DNA from 2 places in the Bacillus sp. PK3-067 genome. Region 2 is predicted to be linked to the other one. Evidence: riboswitches for the same ligand, from Rfam matches in the RefSeq annotation. Region 2 holds a riboswitch; the other holds the start of a gene.
What was found. A riboswitch is a leader RNA that binds a small molecule or an ion and turns the genes downstream of it on or off. The one in region 2 is predicted to bind S-adenosylmethionine.
Positions count from the first base shown of each region.

Region 1: linked by a shared signal. The riboswitch ahead of M1D73_RS25540 (methionine ABC transporter ATP-binding protein) and the one ahead of M1D73_RS02070 (cyclase family protein) in region 2 are both predicted to bind S-adenosylmethionine.

Region 1 is NZ_CP096490.1:4,930,218-4,938,080, forward strand. It holds gene sufS (cysteine desulfurase SufS) at 1-500, opposite strand, end outside; gene sufD (Fe-S cluster assembly protein SufD) at 500-1,792, opposite strand; gene sufC (Fe-S cluster assembly ATPase SufC) at 1,808-2,593, opposite strand; gene metQ (methionine ABC transporter substrate-binding lipoprotein MetQ) at 2,832-3,638, opposite strand; gene metQ (methionine ABC transporter substrate-binding lipoprotein MetQ) at 3,710-4,522, opposite strand; gene M1D73_RS25535 (methionine ABC transporter permease) at 4,546-5,211, opposite strand; gene M1D73_RS25540 (methionine ABC transporter ATP-binding protein) at 5,204-6,229, opposite strand; SAM riboswitch class I at 6,540-6,647, opposite strand; gene M1D73_RS25545 (hypothetical protein) at 6,773-7,117, opposite strand; gene M1D73_RS25550 (thioredoxin family protein) at 7,270-7,578, opposite strand; gene M1D73_RS25555 (toprim domain-containing protein) at 7,582-7,863, opposite strand, start outside.
Region 2 is NZ_CP096490.1:383,154-391,016, reverse strand. It holds gene M1D73_RS02090 (FAD-dependent oxidoreductase) at 449-1,975, shown strand; partial or broken gene M1D73_RS02085 (MFS transporter) at 2,119-3,419, shown strand; gene M1D73_RS02080 (nucleotidyltransferase domain-containing protein) at 3,433-4,215, opposite strand; gene M1D73_RS02075 (PRK06851 family protein) at 4,327-5,436, opposite strand; SAM riboswitch class I at 5,586-5,698, shown strand; gene M1D73_RS02070 (cyclase family protein) at 5,784-6,416, shown strand; gene M1D73_RS02065 (hypothetical protein) at 6,445-6,825, opposite strand; gene M1D73_RS02060 (ATP-binding protein) at 7,055-7,863, opposite strand, start outside.

The sequences.
Region 1 (7,863 bases), 880 kb from region 2:
GAAACGATTTTTGTATTCGGTGTAACTGTTTGACGAACATCTTCTAAAGAAATTGTACCGTCTGGTTGAAGCGGAAGATATTTTAAAGTTGCACCAGTTTTCTTCGCAACTTGTTGCCACGGAATGATATTACTATGGTGCTCCATGTAAGAAATAACGATTTCATCGCCCTCTTTTACATTTTCAAGACCATAGCTAGCTGCTACTGTATTTAATGCAGTTGTCGTTCCGCGTGTGAAAATAATCTCTTCCATTGATTTCGCGTTAATAAACTTGCGAACTTTCTCACGTGCACCTTCATACGCGTCGGTAGCTTTCGTACCGAGCGTATGAACACCGCGATGCACGTTAGAATTATATTCTTTATAGTAACGTTCTAACGTTTCAATGACTTGAATTGGTTTTTGAGAAGTTGCTGCACTATCGAAATAAACAAGTTGTTTGCCGTTCACTTTTTGATCAAGAATTGGAAACTGTTTGCGTATTTCATGAATATTCATTAGCGAACTTTCCTTTCAATTACCTCAACAAGCTGTGCCTTTACTCCTTCAATTGGAAGCTCATTAACTACAGGTGCTAAGAATCCATGGATGACTAAACGTTCTGCTTCGCGTTTTGGAATACCACGGCTCATCAAGTAGTATAGTTGGACTGGATCTACGCGACCTACTGAAGCTGCGTGACCTGCCATTACATCATCTTCGTCGATTAAAAGAATTGGGTTTGCATCACCGCGTGCTTTTTCATCTAACATAAGAACGCGAGAAGATTGTTGTGCATTTGATTTAGATGCACCGTGTTCAATCTTACCAATTCCGTTAAAGATAGATGTTGCACTATCTTTTTGTACACCGTGTTTTAAAATCCAACCTTCAGAGTGTTTACCGAAGTGAACAACTTTAGTTGTAAAGTTTTGTGTTTGGTTACCACGGCCAATTGTTACTGTTTTCGTATCAGCATATGAACCGTCGCCCATTAAGTTCGTAACGTTCTCTGAAATTGTGTTTCCGTCATTCATAAGGCCTAGAGCCCAATCAATACGGCCGTCGCGTCCTACAACGCCGCGGCGGTTAACGTAAGTTGTTACGTCTTTTGCTAATAGATCAACCGCACCGAATTTCACTTGTGCGCCTTGTTCCACGATTACTTCTGCTACGATATTTGCAATACCTTTAGCATTTTCATTTGCAACGTAGTTTTCTACATAAGTTGCAGTACTGTTCGCATCAGCTACGAATAGTACGTGATTATATACGTTAGCTTCTTCGCCATCTACTAAGAATACAGCTTGAAGTGGAGTTTCAAGAACAACGTTTTTCGGAACATATACGAATGCACCGCCGTTGATTAATGCAGCATGAAGTGCAGTTAGACGATGCTCGTCTACTTTCACGCCGTCTTTCATTAAGTACTTTTGTACTAGTTCAGCATGCTCAGTTGCAGCTGTTACGATGTCTGTGAAAATAACACCTTTTTCTTTTGCTTCGTCTGCTAAAGAAACGAACGCAGTTGTACCAGTGCGTTGTACTAATACGCTGTTATTTTCATCGATTAAGTTTTTCACTGCTTCTGGAAGTTCAGTTAAAGAACTTACAGGCTCTTGCTTAGCAGCGTCGCCTTTTCCGATAAAGTCCCATTTGTCAATTTTCGTTTTATCAGGCGTTGGCATTGGAAGTTCAGTTGCTTGTGCAAGAGCTTGTAAGCGGAACTCAGTCAACCAAGCTGCTTCGTTTACTTCGCTTGCGCGTTGACGGATTGTTTCTTGATCGAAAGGTAATGTACCGATTGTCATGTTTATGCTCCTCTCTTACGCTTCTTGCTCTGTTGTTTCGTCTTCAATACCTAATTCTTTTTTAATCCAGTCGTAACCTTCAGCTTCTAGACGTTGTGCAAGCTCAGGGCCACCAGATTTAACGATACGACCGTTCATCATAACGTGAACGAAGTCTGGAGTGATGTAGTTTAATAAACGTTGGTAATGCGTAATCATTAGGCAACCGAACTCTTCGCCGCGCATTTCGTTAATACCTTTAGATACAACTTTTAATGCATCGATATCAAGACCTGAGTCAATTTCATCTAAGATTGCGATTTTTGGCTCAATCATCATTAATTGAAGAATTTCGTTACGTTTTTTCTCTCCACCAGAGAAACCTTCGTTTAAGTAACGTTGTGCCATTTCTGGATCCATTTCTAGGAATTCCATGTTTTTATCTAATGTACGGATAAATTTCATAAGAGAAATTTCATCGCCTTCTTCACGACGTGCATTAATTGCAGAACGTAAGAAGTCAGCGTTTGTTACTCCGCTAATTTCACTTGGATATTGCATTGCTAGGAATAGACCCGCTTGTGCGCGCTCGTCTACTTCCATTTCTAATACATCTTCACCGTCGATGATGATGCTACCTTCTGTTACTTCATACTTTGGGTGACCCATAATTGCAGAAGATAAAGTTGATTTACCTGTTCCGTTAGGTCCCATAATTGCGTGGATTTCTCCACCTTTTACTTCAAGGTTTACACCCTTTAAAATTTCTTTGCCATCAATTGATACGTGTAAGTCTTTAACCGTTAATGTAGAACCAGCCATCTCAATACCTCCATTAATCCTATATATACATTTTAAAAATTCCTAAAACGTTCATATTCTCATTTTATTCTCATTCTAATTTTATATCAAATAAAATGATATCGCAAACGCCGAAAAAAAGTAACCGTTTTTTCACAAATGTATATAAGTATTTCCTTCACATCTTTCTATGATACACCTTTCTTCTTATTTATATAAAGAAAAAAGGACTGGTAATTTTCCAGCCCTTTCCTTATATTTATTCACTTACCGGAAGTACAGCACCTTTATATTCTTTATTAATAAAATCTTGAATTTCTTTTGAATGTAGCACTTCTACTAGCTCTTTAATTTCTTTTTTCTTCTCATCACCTTTACGAACTGCAATGATGTTTGCATACGGAGAGTCTGATCCTTCAATCGCAATTGCATCCTTTGTTGGATTTAATTTTGCATCAATTGCATAGTTTGAATTAATAAATAAAGCATCTCCCTCATTATTTTCATACAATTTCGGTGAAAGTCCAGGTTCAACATCTGTTTTAAATTTTAAGTTTTTCGGGTTTTCTACAACATCTTTTACTGTTGCTTTAACAACATCTACTCCGTCTTTTAATTTAATAACGCCACCTTTTTGTAACAATGCTAACATACGGCCTCGCTCCGCTACGTTATTACTCATAATCACTGTTCCGCCATCTGGTAGGTCTTTTAAGCTTTTATATTTCTTAGAATAAATGCCCATAGGTTCTAAATGGATTTTTCCTGCGTTTACAATTTTATATCCCTTTTCTTGAATTTCTTTATCTAAGTAAGGAATGTGCTGGAAGTAGTTCGCATCAATTTCTTTATCCGCTAAAGCCTTATTCGGCAACACATAATCTTGGAATTTTTTAATTTCTAATTTAATACCCTTTTTCTCTAAAATCGGCTGTGCCTTTTCTAAAATAACAGCGTGTGGCACGTTAGAAGCTCCCACAACAAGCTTATTCTCCTCTTTTCCTCCGCAAGCAGCTAATGTAAATACAGACAACGCTGTAACAATTGACAGTAGAACCTTTTTCATATGCTTTCCCCTTCTCCCCAATAGTTATGTAGTTATAAAAAGAGCCGGCATACACCAGCCCTTTTCAGCAATTATTCTTTTACAGGAACAACCGCCCCTTTATATTCTTTATTAATGAAGTCTTCAATTTCTTTAGAATGCAATACTTCTACAAGAGCTTTAATCTCTTTCTTATCTTTATCGCCTTTACGAACAGCTACTATGTTTGCGTATGGTGAATCATTTCCTTCAATTGCAATTGCATCTTTTTCCGGATTTAACTTTGCATCAATTGCATAGTTAGAGTTAATTAAAACAGCGTCGCCTTCTTTATTGTTATACACTTGTGGCAATAAACCAGGCTCGATATCCGTTTTGAATTTTAGATTTTTCGGATTATCTGCAATATCTTTTGGAGTTGCTTTAACTGGATCTATTCCGTCTTTAATTTTTAAAATACCTTCTTTTTGTAAAATTGCTAAACCACGTCCATGGTCAGCAACTGAATTACTCATAATAATTGTCGCTCCGTCCGGAAGCTCTTTTAAGCTCTTATACTTTTGAGAGTACACACCAATTGGTTCTAAATGAATTTTTCCTGCTACTTCAAAGTCATATTTTTTATCTTTAATTTCTTTTTCTAAATACGGAATGTGCTGGAAGTAGTTTGCATCTAAATCCTTATCCGCTAACGATTTATTTGGTAATACGTAGTCTTGGAATTTTTTAATTTCTAACTCAATTCCTTTTTTCTCAAGTAACGGTTTTGCCTTTTCTAAAATAACAGCGTGCGGTACGTTAGAAGCACCCACAACAAGTTTCTTTTCATCTTTATCTTTCCCGCCACAAGCAGCTAACCCAAAAATTGAAGTTGAAATAAGTGCCGTAAGTAACAATTTTTTCATTTGAAGCATCCTCCCGTTTTTTATTATCGTTTATCTATTCGAGTCGTTAAACTATCACCAATCCACTGAATTAAAAATACAACTAGTAATACACAAATTGTCGCAACGATTGTTACATCGTTATTCCCTCTTTGGAATCCTTCTAAGTAAGCAAGTGTTCCAAGGCCACCAGCACCAACAACTCCTGCCATTGCTGTATAGCCTACTAAAGCAATTGTCGTAACCGTAATACCAGATACTAATGCTGGTAACGATTCTGGAATTAACACTTTCAAAATAATTGTGCTTGTTTTTGCTCCCATTGCTTTTGAAGCTTCAATTACACCTTTATCAATTTCGCGAAGTGCGATTTCAACCATTCTCGCGTAGAATGGTGCTGCTCCAATAATTAAAGCCGGCAAAGCTGCACTTGCTCCAAGAATTGTTCCAAGAAGAATCTTTGTGAATGGGATTAATAAAATAATTAAAATGATGAATGGTATAGAACGGAATATATTTACGAATGCTCCAATCACCGTATTAATTGATTTGTTTTCCCATAAATTATCTTTTGCTGTCATGAAGAGTAACAATCCTAAAATGAGTCCTAAAACAAATGTCGCAAGAGCTGCGATTGCCGTCATATATAACGTTTCACCAGTTGCTTCTAACATTTGATTCCAATCAACATTTGCAAGTAACTTATCCATGTGCAATCACCTCCAGCTCTACTTGATCTTGATGAATTCCTTCTATTGCTTGCTGGATCGCTGTTTCCTCACCATTTAAATGAACAACTAAACTACCGTAAGAACCGTTATTCGTTTGTGCGATATTTCCTTGCAAAATGCTAACTTCTATGTCACTGCGTTGCATCAATCGTTGAAGCACTGGTCTTTCTACAGCCTCACCGATAAACTGCAAACGAATTACTTTTCCATCTGGATATTTTTCAATTAAACTTTCAATCGTTTCATTTGTATCTTCAGAATCCGTTAACTGCTGTACAAATCGTTTCGTAATATCTTGCTTCGGATTACGGAATACATCAAGTACTGGACCTGTTTCTACAATCTTTCCTTTCTCCATTACCGCAACACGATTACAAATCTTTCGAATTACGTGCATCTCATGTGTAATGAGTACAATTGTTAAACCAAGGCGCTTATTAATGTCTGATAGTAAATCCAAAATTTGATCTGTCGTTTCCGGATCAAGAGCTGACGTTGCTTCGTCACATAAAAGCACTTGTGGATTATTAGCTAATGCTCTTGCAATCCCGACGCGTTGCTTTTGTCCCCCGCTCAGCTGAGATGGGTACGCGTCTCCTCTTCCTTCTAATCCAACAAGATGAATTAATTCATCAACACGTTTTCTTCTCTTCGCTTTATCAACACCTGCAATTTCAAGTGGAAACTCTATATTTTCACGTACTGTTCGTGACCAAAGTAAGTTGAAGTGCTGAAAAATCATTCCAATTTCTTGCCTTGCCTTACGAAGTTCGCTTCCTGTAATTGCTGAAATGACACGATTTGCAATTGTAATTTGACCAGAAGTTGGTTTCTCCAACTGATTGAACAATCTAATTAAAGAACTTTTTCCAGCGCCACTATATCCGATAACACCAAATATTTCACCTTTATCTATTTTTAAATTGGCATTATCTACAGCAGTGACATCACCGCTTTTTGCTTTATATATTTTCTTTACATTCTCTAATAGAATCATGGTGTATCACCCCTTTTTTAAATAAAAAGCGCAAGCGGCTCGTTTAGAACAAGAGGGCGTTTGAATCCCTGACGTAGAGGCGCTTTTTGCCTCATAGGAAGGGATGAAACGACCGACTGTTCTAGCCGCTGGAGCTAGATTTCATAAAGATTTTAGGTCGACTCCGCAATTTTTTATTTTTAATGCGTGTAGTCCACTGTTATCATTACTTTTATTATTTGAATGTCCTCCACATTCAAACAATAAAAAAACCTTTCTGCTTTAGAGAAGCAGAAAGGTTTTTATGCGTATATAACAACATTATCCCTCTCTCTCATCTCTCAAAGCATTTGCTTTGCAGGAATTGGCACCATTTCAACATAAGTTGACGGTTGCCGGGCTTCACAGGGCACAGTCCCTCCACCTCTCTTGATAAGAGAAATCAGATTCAATTTTCGTCTGATTTGAAATTTATGAAATTGTCTATATTTTATGACTTGAATTGTATCAATATACACTCACCATGTCAACAGAAATTTTCGCAAAAAATGAAACTTCAGAATTTTAAGCACCTACTGACATCGGTTTACATATATGAAACATCGATTCCACTAATAACATCGTTCGGTACGTTCCCGAATATTGTACACGTCCATCATTCATTAGCATTTGCAATCGTACATTTCCATTCACCAATTGTTCTATATCCTTTTCATCTAAGCAAATGATTTGTTCCGTTCCTCTTTCCTCATGTACCAACTCTATATAATCTCTTGAAATTTGTAACGAACAACTTTCATCTCCAAAGCGAAAATTAACAGTTTTTTCTTCTTGTCTTAAAAGCGGTTCTAAATGATATTGACCATTAGCGTAATTTACAAATGATTGAAGCAAAGAATATAATCTCACCCTAAATCACATCCTTCATATCACTTTCTATTACATACCATTCCCTCTCACTAAAGAGCAATCCTGTTATTTTCGCTCGACAAATACTGTATCCATCCTGCATCTCGACATATTTCCCAAGAAATATGTCGAGGCGGCAAAATTTTTGCCGCCTACTTTAATTCCGTATATAAATATTCAACCGAATGAAATGCGTATATCTTCTTCATCAGTGTCCCATTTTCAAAAACAAGTAAACAAGGTACACTTTCAATCCCATACTCTTTTGCTAAATGCGGAGCATAATTTAAATCTAACATCCCAATTTTCAAATCTTCAATTGTCATCTCAACCACTGTTAACATCTTTTTTGCTAATTGGCATGTTCCACACATTGGAGTATATACATATAATACTGTTTTTTCTTCGTTCTCTATTAGGGCTGTAGCTTCGGCTCCTGTCCAATCAATCACTTCTATCATTCCTTACCGTAAATATTCTGTATAAACGTCAATGTCGGCTCCCCATAATACATTTGCTAAGTGTGTAGATGGCGCAGTTGCCACTTCTCGGTACGAGCGATCAATATAGATATGCTCGGCTTGCGGGAATTCTTTTCGAAATTGTTTCCTTAACTTTTCTCCAGCATCATCAGCATCCACTAGCACATACACTTCCTTATCAAAAAACTGATCAACGAGCTCATCCATTTTCGACAAACCAATTGTACCATTTGTACAAACAATTTCCACCGGTTCACGAATAAT
Region 2 (7,863 bases):
TTCGCTTTTATTATCAATGAAAAACATTTCTCTTTTTACTCTCTATCAACCTTTCCACATGATGAATCATAACAATAGAATTTCTATATTGTCAACACATTTTATGACCTAGTAATAAAAGGTGGTTATATTTTTATAATCATACTTTATTTCACTAAAGAAAATGTATAGATTCCATAAGGATTTACCCACTATATATAGACATTTTCTTAAACGCCATAGACTCTATCTCATTCAATAACTCCCTATGTAATCAACAAACAGAATCACTTGAATTTAGTTTTATATAAATCCTACTACATCATAATGCCCCACCTAATTAATTATATTAAAATAATTTATAACCTCTTTTAATAAAAATAGACTACTTCTAAAACAACACACATGAATTTCATATAATATGGAAATATTAAAAGGAAAATTGTTCTAAAATCAGGAGGTTTCCGCAATGACAAGTGATACATTTCCACAACTGCCGCTATCTTATTGGATTGAATCTACTCAGTTTCCTACTTTCCCTCGTTTATCCGAAAATATAAAGACGAAAGTTGCTATTATCGGTGCTGGTATTACAGGTATTACTACTGCCTATTTACTTGCAAAAGAAGGCATCGATGTTGTTTTAATTGATTCTGGTCGTATTTTAAATGGAACGACTGGGCATACAACAGCGAAAGTAACAGCACAACATGATCTTATTTATGATGAATTAATAAATCATTTCGGTGTAGAAAAGGCCCGGCTTTACTATGAATCAAATAATCAGGCTCTACAATTCATAAATAAAACTGTTCAAACATATAAAATCGACTGTAATTTCTCAAATGAAGATTCATATTTATATACAACTACTGATAACGGATTAAGAAATTTATCGAAAGAATATGAAGCTTATCAAAAATTAAATATACCTTGTGACTATGTTCAATCTCTATCGATTCCTATTCCAGTACAATCTGCGCTTGTAATGAAAAATCAAGCACAATTCCATCCCCTTCTTTATTTAAAAACACTTTTAGAAAAGTTTGTGGAGATGGGCGGAAAGGTCTACGAACAAACAACAGCTATGGATGTGGAAAAGGGCGATTATTCACAAATAATTACAAAAGAGGGCCATCATATCACTTGTGAATATGTCGTCTCTTGTTCACATTTTCCTTTTTATGATGCGAATAGCTTTTTCTTTACGCGAATGTACGCAGAACGCTCCTACGCTCTTGCAATAAAAGCAAAAACGGAGTATCCAGGTGGCATGTATTTAAGTATTGATGATCCAAAGCGCTCCTTACGCTATATAACAAACAATGGAGAAAAATTAATTTTGATTGGCGGAGAGAGTCATAAAACAGGTCAGGGAATAAATACGATGCTTCATTATGAAGCACTCTATTCTTTTGCTGAAGCCACTTTTGGAATAGATGAAGTTCCTTATAGATGGTCAGCACAAGATTTAATTACTCTAGATAAGCTTCCTTATATCGGACATATTAACGAAAGAAATCCAAATATATTTGTTGCAACTGGATATCGCAAATGGGGAATGACAACTGGAACTGCTGCCGCTCACCTACTGAAGGACTCCATCCTAAAAGTTCACAGTCCCTATAAAGAACTGTATGCACCATCACGCTTCCATGCAAATCCAGATATAAAAACGTTCCTCTCCCAAAACATTGATGTTGCGAAACATTTAATTGCAGGAAAGATTGAAACCGCATTACGTAAGCCAGAAGATCTCGAAGTTGGTGAAGGATCTGTCGTACATGTTAACGGTAAACGAGCAGGTGCTTATAAGGACAAAGAAGGAAAATTACATATCGTCGATACAACTTGTACACATCTCGGCTGTGAAGTTGAATGGAATAATGGTGATTGTACTTGGGATTGCCCTTGCCATGGTTCTCGTTTTTCAATTGAGGGAGACGTTCTTGAAGGCCCAGCAGATCAACCGTTAAAACGAGTTGATAATGAGTAAACAAATAAAGAAGTTCAACAAAATTACTGTTGAACTTCTTTATTTGTTATAAACCCTTTTCAGATAAAATTCGACACAAGGAGGAAAATATTAACATTAAATAAAATAATATATTCATCTACAAATTAAAAGGGGTAAATATTATGCAACCTTCAGCTCCACCTCATCTAGAATCTACAGAAACTATCTTTCCAAGCTCTATTACAAAACTTGTTGTTTTTATTTGTTGGCTAGCCATTTTAGCTGATGGATATGATTTAGGTATTTACGGTGCCGTTCTACCAAAGCTCCTAGAAGACAAAAGCTGGGCGCTATCACCAGCGCATGCTGGTACAATTGCAAGCTATGCTTTATTTGGGATGTTTATTGGGGCTATTCTAGTTGGAACGATTACAGATCTAATTGGGCGTAAATGGACGCTTATATGCTGTTTAGCACTTTTTTCTATCACAATGGGTTTAGCGGCTATCACTCCTTCTCCTGAGTTATTTGGATTATCTCGATTTATAGGAGGAATCGGATTAGGCGGTGTTATCCCAACAGCTTCAGCACTTACTGTTGAATATTCACCAAAAAAAAGGCAATCTTTTATTTATGCTCTTATGTTTACTGGCTATCCTTTAGGTATCGTGTTAGGTGCTATTTTGTCCATGCTTATGTTAGAAGATTTCGGATGGAGAATTATGTTTGGTATCGGAATGATTCCACTACTCCTCATTCCTTTCATTATTCGCTATTTACCCGAGTCCATTCAATTTTTATTATCACGTAATCGCCAAGAAGAAGTGAACCAAATTCTTAATCGTTTTCAAATTGAATTTCATGTAAAAGATAAAACTCATCAAGACCCATCTACTATACGAAAGAAAATGGATTTTTTACTTTATTCTCAAAAGAATACATAAAAGCAACGCTACTTTTTTGGATCACTTATATAATGGGAATGTTTTTAATATATGGTTTAAACACTTGGTTACCACAGATGATGCGCCAGGCAGGATATCCTCTTGGGTCTAGTCTGTCATTTCTACTTATGCTAAATATTACCGCAGCTATCGGCGCACTATTCGCTGGAGCAATTGCTGATCGTATAGGAGCAAAAATCGTTATTAGCATCTCTTATCTTATGGCAGCCATATGTATCGGACTATTAACAATCAAACCATCTGTTACAATCATTTATCTTTTAATTGGCCTTGCTGGTATTGGATCAGTCGGTATTACTCAAATATTAAATGCATATGTAACACAATACTTCCCATCACATATCCGAGCTACCTCCTTAGGCTGGGGACTGGGGCTTGGCCGAGTTGGTGCAATTGCTGGCCCAATTCTCGTCGGTATTATTATGACAATGCAATATGACCTAGCATGGAATTTTTACTTATTCTCCTTTGCAGGTCTTATCGCGGCTATATCTGTTTTCTTCATTCCTACAAAATAAAAAGAGCACAAACTTACTTGTGCTCTTTTTCATATGCTTCAAACAACATATCTCGAAACAATGTATTTAAACTCTCAATATCGATTCCTGATCCCTTTTCAATTCCTTTTACATATTGCTGATAGTAATGAATTTGTTCTTCTAAAAATTGATTTAGCACCTTAATTTTCAATCCAACATCTAATTCAGTACCTGCTTTTTTCTTTATTAACAACTTTTCAATTTCATCTAATACGCTACGTTCTAATGATAATTCTGTAATTAATCGATCAAATTCTACAGGAGGTAAAGTCGTTTTCTCTTCTAGCCACTTACAAGCTAAAATGGGACGTAATACATAAAAGTACTTTTTCAGCTTTACATTCTCACCTTGCAAAAATTCACGATAATTTTTCGACGCCATATGTAAATAATGATATATCGTTGCTTTTGGATCAAAATTCTTCTCACTCATCTGTTGAAGTAGTTCTGGAAAATTAGAGTTTTTCGAATAAAAAATTGGTGATCGAATCCACTCAAGTAAAGCAGGATTCGACTTCGCGAATAGTTGCAACGCCTTTTTAATATCCCAACCACTTATATCTAAATCATCACTAATTGGATATTCAATTACATCTCGTTTGTCATGAATTGATAAATACCATTCTACCGGATGTATATAAACAAACCTAACATCATAATCGCTATCTTTCGATGGAAACCCCCAAGCACGACTCCCTGATTCCACCGCAAATAAAATTTTTACATCATTCTCTTTTTCAATTCTTTCTAACTCCAACTCGATTTTCTCTCTCATTTCATAACATCTCCATTTTTTGATTATTTCCTTGGAAATTCGACAATACACTATTAATTTTACTACATACTAAAAAAACTGTCAGAAATTACTGACAGCCTAATGAAACGTCTATTGTTGCTTTTCAATTACAGTAGCAGCAATTCGTTCAAACTCTTTTTGAATCTCCTCTTTATATGCATCTACTATTGAAAAATCCATAGCAGCAATATAAATTCGTTCTAATTTATCACGAACCGATTTTGCTTTCGCTAAGAAAGACATCGCCTCATTCATTTTTGCTTTATATTGAATGGAGACATCACGAATTTCCTTCGCATATTTCTCATCCGTCCCTGGCGTAACAATAAGGACATACATATCAATAATTTCATCACCCTCGCGACTTGGAAAATATTCATGTGGTGCGGTGCTATCAAAAATTGCAAATCCTAATTCTCTTACGATAACCATATCAAGACTATTCGGGTCAAATCCGCAATGATATACTTCAACTTCAAACCCTTTTTCTTCAGCTGCCTTAGCTAACTTTTTGAGCATCGTTGATTTTCCAGAGCCTGGGCGCCCTTTTATAAAATAACGATGTGGTAACCCTTCTGTTAAATTAGGAACAAAATCAACTGCTCCTTTCGGTGTAGCAGCTCCTAAAAAACGATGTTTTACAAGCGATTGTCTCCCGCTTTTATCTGCAAATAATTTCTGGATTAGCTGATTGGTTAGTTCATTTGCTTTATTAAAATCTATATTATCAATATATATCTTCTCCCACTCATCATGTATAACCAATGCCTCTTTAAAACGTGCGTAAGCAGACTGAAAAGCTTTGCTTGCTTCTGAAACAAATCTTTCAATTTCTAACTTCTGCTTTCTTAGTTTATCTGAGTCCCAAGCAATTCCTAAATTTATATACTCTTCAACAACCCCTGGCATTTTTGGCTCAATAACATGCGGCGATGTCCCATCAACAATTCCTACTTTTAATTTTGGGATAATTACACCATCAACCGATTTATTATCAGAAGAACAATGTAAAAATTCAATATCATATCCTTTTTCAATCCATTCACGACCTATTGCCTTTATTAAAGAAGATTTTCCCGTTCCTGGGCCACCCTTTAAGATAAATAATCTGTCTAATCCTTTTAAATTCTCTTCGTATAAATTGTGAAATCCCCTAGCTGTATTACCACCAGCATAATAATTTAATACATTTCCTGTCACTGCACTCACTCCTTCGCAGCATTCTATTTACATAAGCTACAATATGCGAGCAGCTTTATTTGGGTGAATACCTATTTTGTATTGCACGCAAAAAGGAAATGAATTACAATTTAACTATCGGAAAATTCCGATTTTAAAAACTGAATACTTCTTTATCAAGAGAGGCAGAGGGACCGGCCCTTTGAAGCCCAGCAACCTCAGTTTATACAAACTGAATAGGTGCTAATTCCTGCAAAATGCAATGCATTTTGGAAGATAAAACCCAACTAGCATGTAAAGCTCATCTTTCTTGATACTGAAGGATGAGCTTTTTATTATTTGAAAAACATATATTGGAGGTATGTAAAATGAAAGTAATTGATTTATCACAAACATTTGAAAATAATATGTCTCAATTTCCTGGAACACCTAAAATACAACTAGAAGCTGTTACAAGTGTTGAAGAATCAGGATATCAAGTTACAGATTTTCATTCTGTCGTTCATGTTGGCACGCATTGTGATGCTCCTGCGCATTTTATTTCAGGCGCAACGACCATCGATCAATTACCGCTGGATCAATTTGTAGGTGAAGCTGTTCTTATAGATGTAACACATATTCAAGAGCGAAAATTACCTAAGACAGTATTGCATAATACTGACATAAAAGAAGGTGATATTGTTATTTTTCATTCTAATCTATCCACAAAATGGAATACAGAAGCTTATGAGAAGGAAGCATTTTATCTTTCTGAAGAATTAGCTAAAGAACTAGTGCGATTAAAAGTAAAATCTATCGGTTTAGATTTCATTTCCCCTGATGAAGTCACAACAGAAACATCACCGATTCATCACATATTACTAGGGAATGATATTTACTTAATTGAAAACTTAACAAATCTAGATGCTATCGAAGAAAAACGTTTCTTTTTCTCAGCAGCACCTTTAAAAATTAAAAATAGTGACGGTGCTTTCGCAAGAGCATTTGCTGTTATTTTTTAAACATAGCCTATAAAAAAAGCAAAGGCCACTACTGGTCTTTGCTTCTATATTTTCTATTTAAATTAAGAAAGAATTGTTCCACACGAGGACGCAACCAAGCTAAACAATCTATCTCTTTCTTCTTTGTGCAAGCTATCTCTTCTCCATCTACCATTTCAACAAGTTCTAGTTCTAACAGTTGCCTCGTGAATGCTAACATATTCACTTCTTCGGATGGATACTCTTCTTTTAATTTCTCCTCAATTTCCCCCAATAAAAAACCGTCACGCATCATTGCCAATGCATCAATCCAAAGTGGCGGCATTTCATATTTTTCTCCTGTAATTGTATCTTTTACAATATAATTCTTTTGCTCTTTTCGAAATTGAATCGTGTGTAAACATACAGTCGAATTTAATGTTAATTCCATCATACCACCTCTTTCATAATATCTGCATAGAAAAAAGGATGCGTGTGCACCCCTTCTTATCTTTTCATAACACTACTGAACCGCTACATGAGCAATCAATCTCATGTCGATATTTTCCTCCATTATAAACGAAGTATTTTATAAAAAAAACCCTTCTTGAAACATTTTATAAAATGTTTATATTTACACAACAAGAACACTTTTCTGAAAAATCTTTTCTCCCAATACATTAAAAGGTCGGCAAAAAAATTTCTACTTTCGTTCCTACTCCTACACTACTTTGGATCGTGATACTCCCTTGATGTTCCTTAATAATTTTATATGTAATCATTAATCCAAGTCCTGTACCAGTCTCCTTTGTTGTGTAAAACGCCTTGCCAATTTTTTCTAACTTCTCATTCTCTATACCAAATCCTTGGTCTTCAACAGAAATACACAAATGTCCTTGCGTTTTTTGATATGCACGGATATGAATTTCTCCACCCTCTGGCATTGATTCTATTCCATTTTTAATGATATTTAATAACACTTGTTTTAATTGCTTATCATCACCGTTTATAGCCGGTAAATTCCCATCTACTTGTAAATGACATTTAACTCTATATTGCGTTGCATAACTTTCCATTAGATGCACAACATATAGAAGGATGTCTCGTATATTACACCTTTCATAATTTGTTGGCTTTGGTTTTCCTAACAACATCAATTCACTAACAAATCCATTGACTCTTTCAATTTCTTGTAGCATAATGTCGTAGCTCATCGTATCAGTTGGATTTCTTTCTTTTTGCATTTGCGTAAACCCTTTTAACGCTGTTAACGGATTTCGAATTTCATGAGCAATTGTTGTAGACATAGTCCCAATCACAGCTAAATTTTCCGTCTCTTTCATATTGTTCATCATTTCAACCACTGTTCTTACATAAGATTGAAATCGTTTTAATAAAGAATGTGAAATAATGAAATAGAATATACATAAAACAAGTGGAATTACCACTTTTAAATCTTGTAATAGCAATGTGAAAAATACGTACTTTC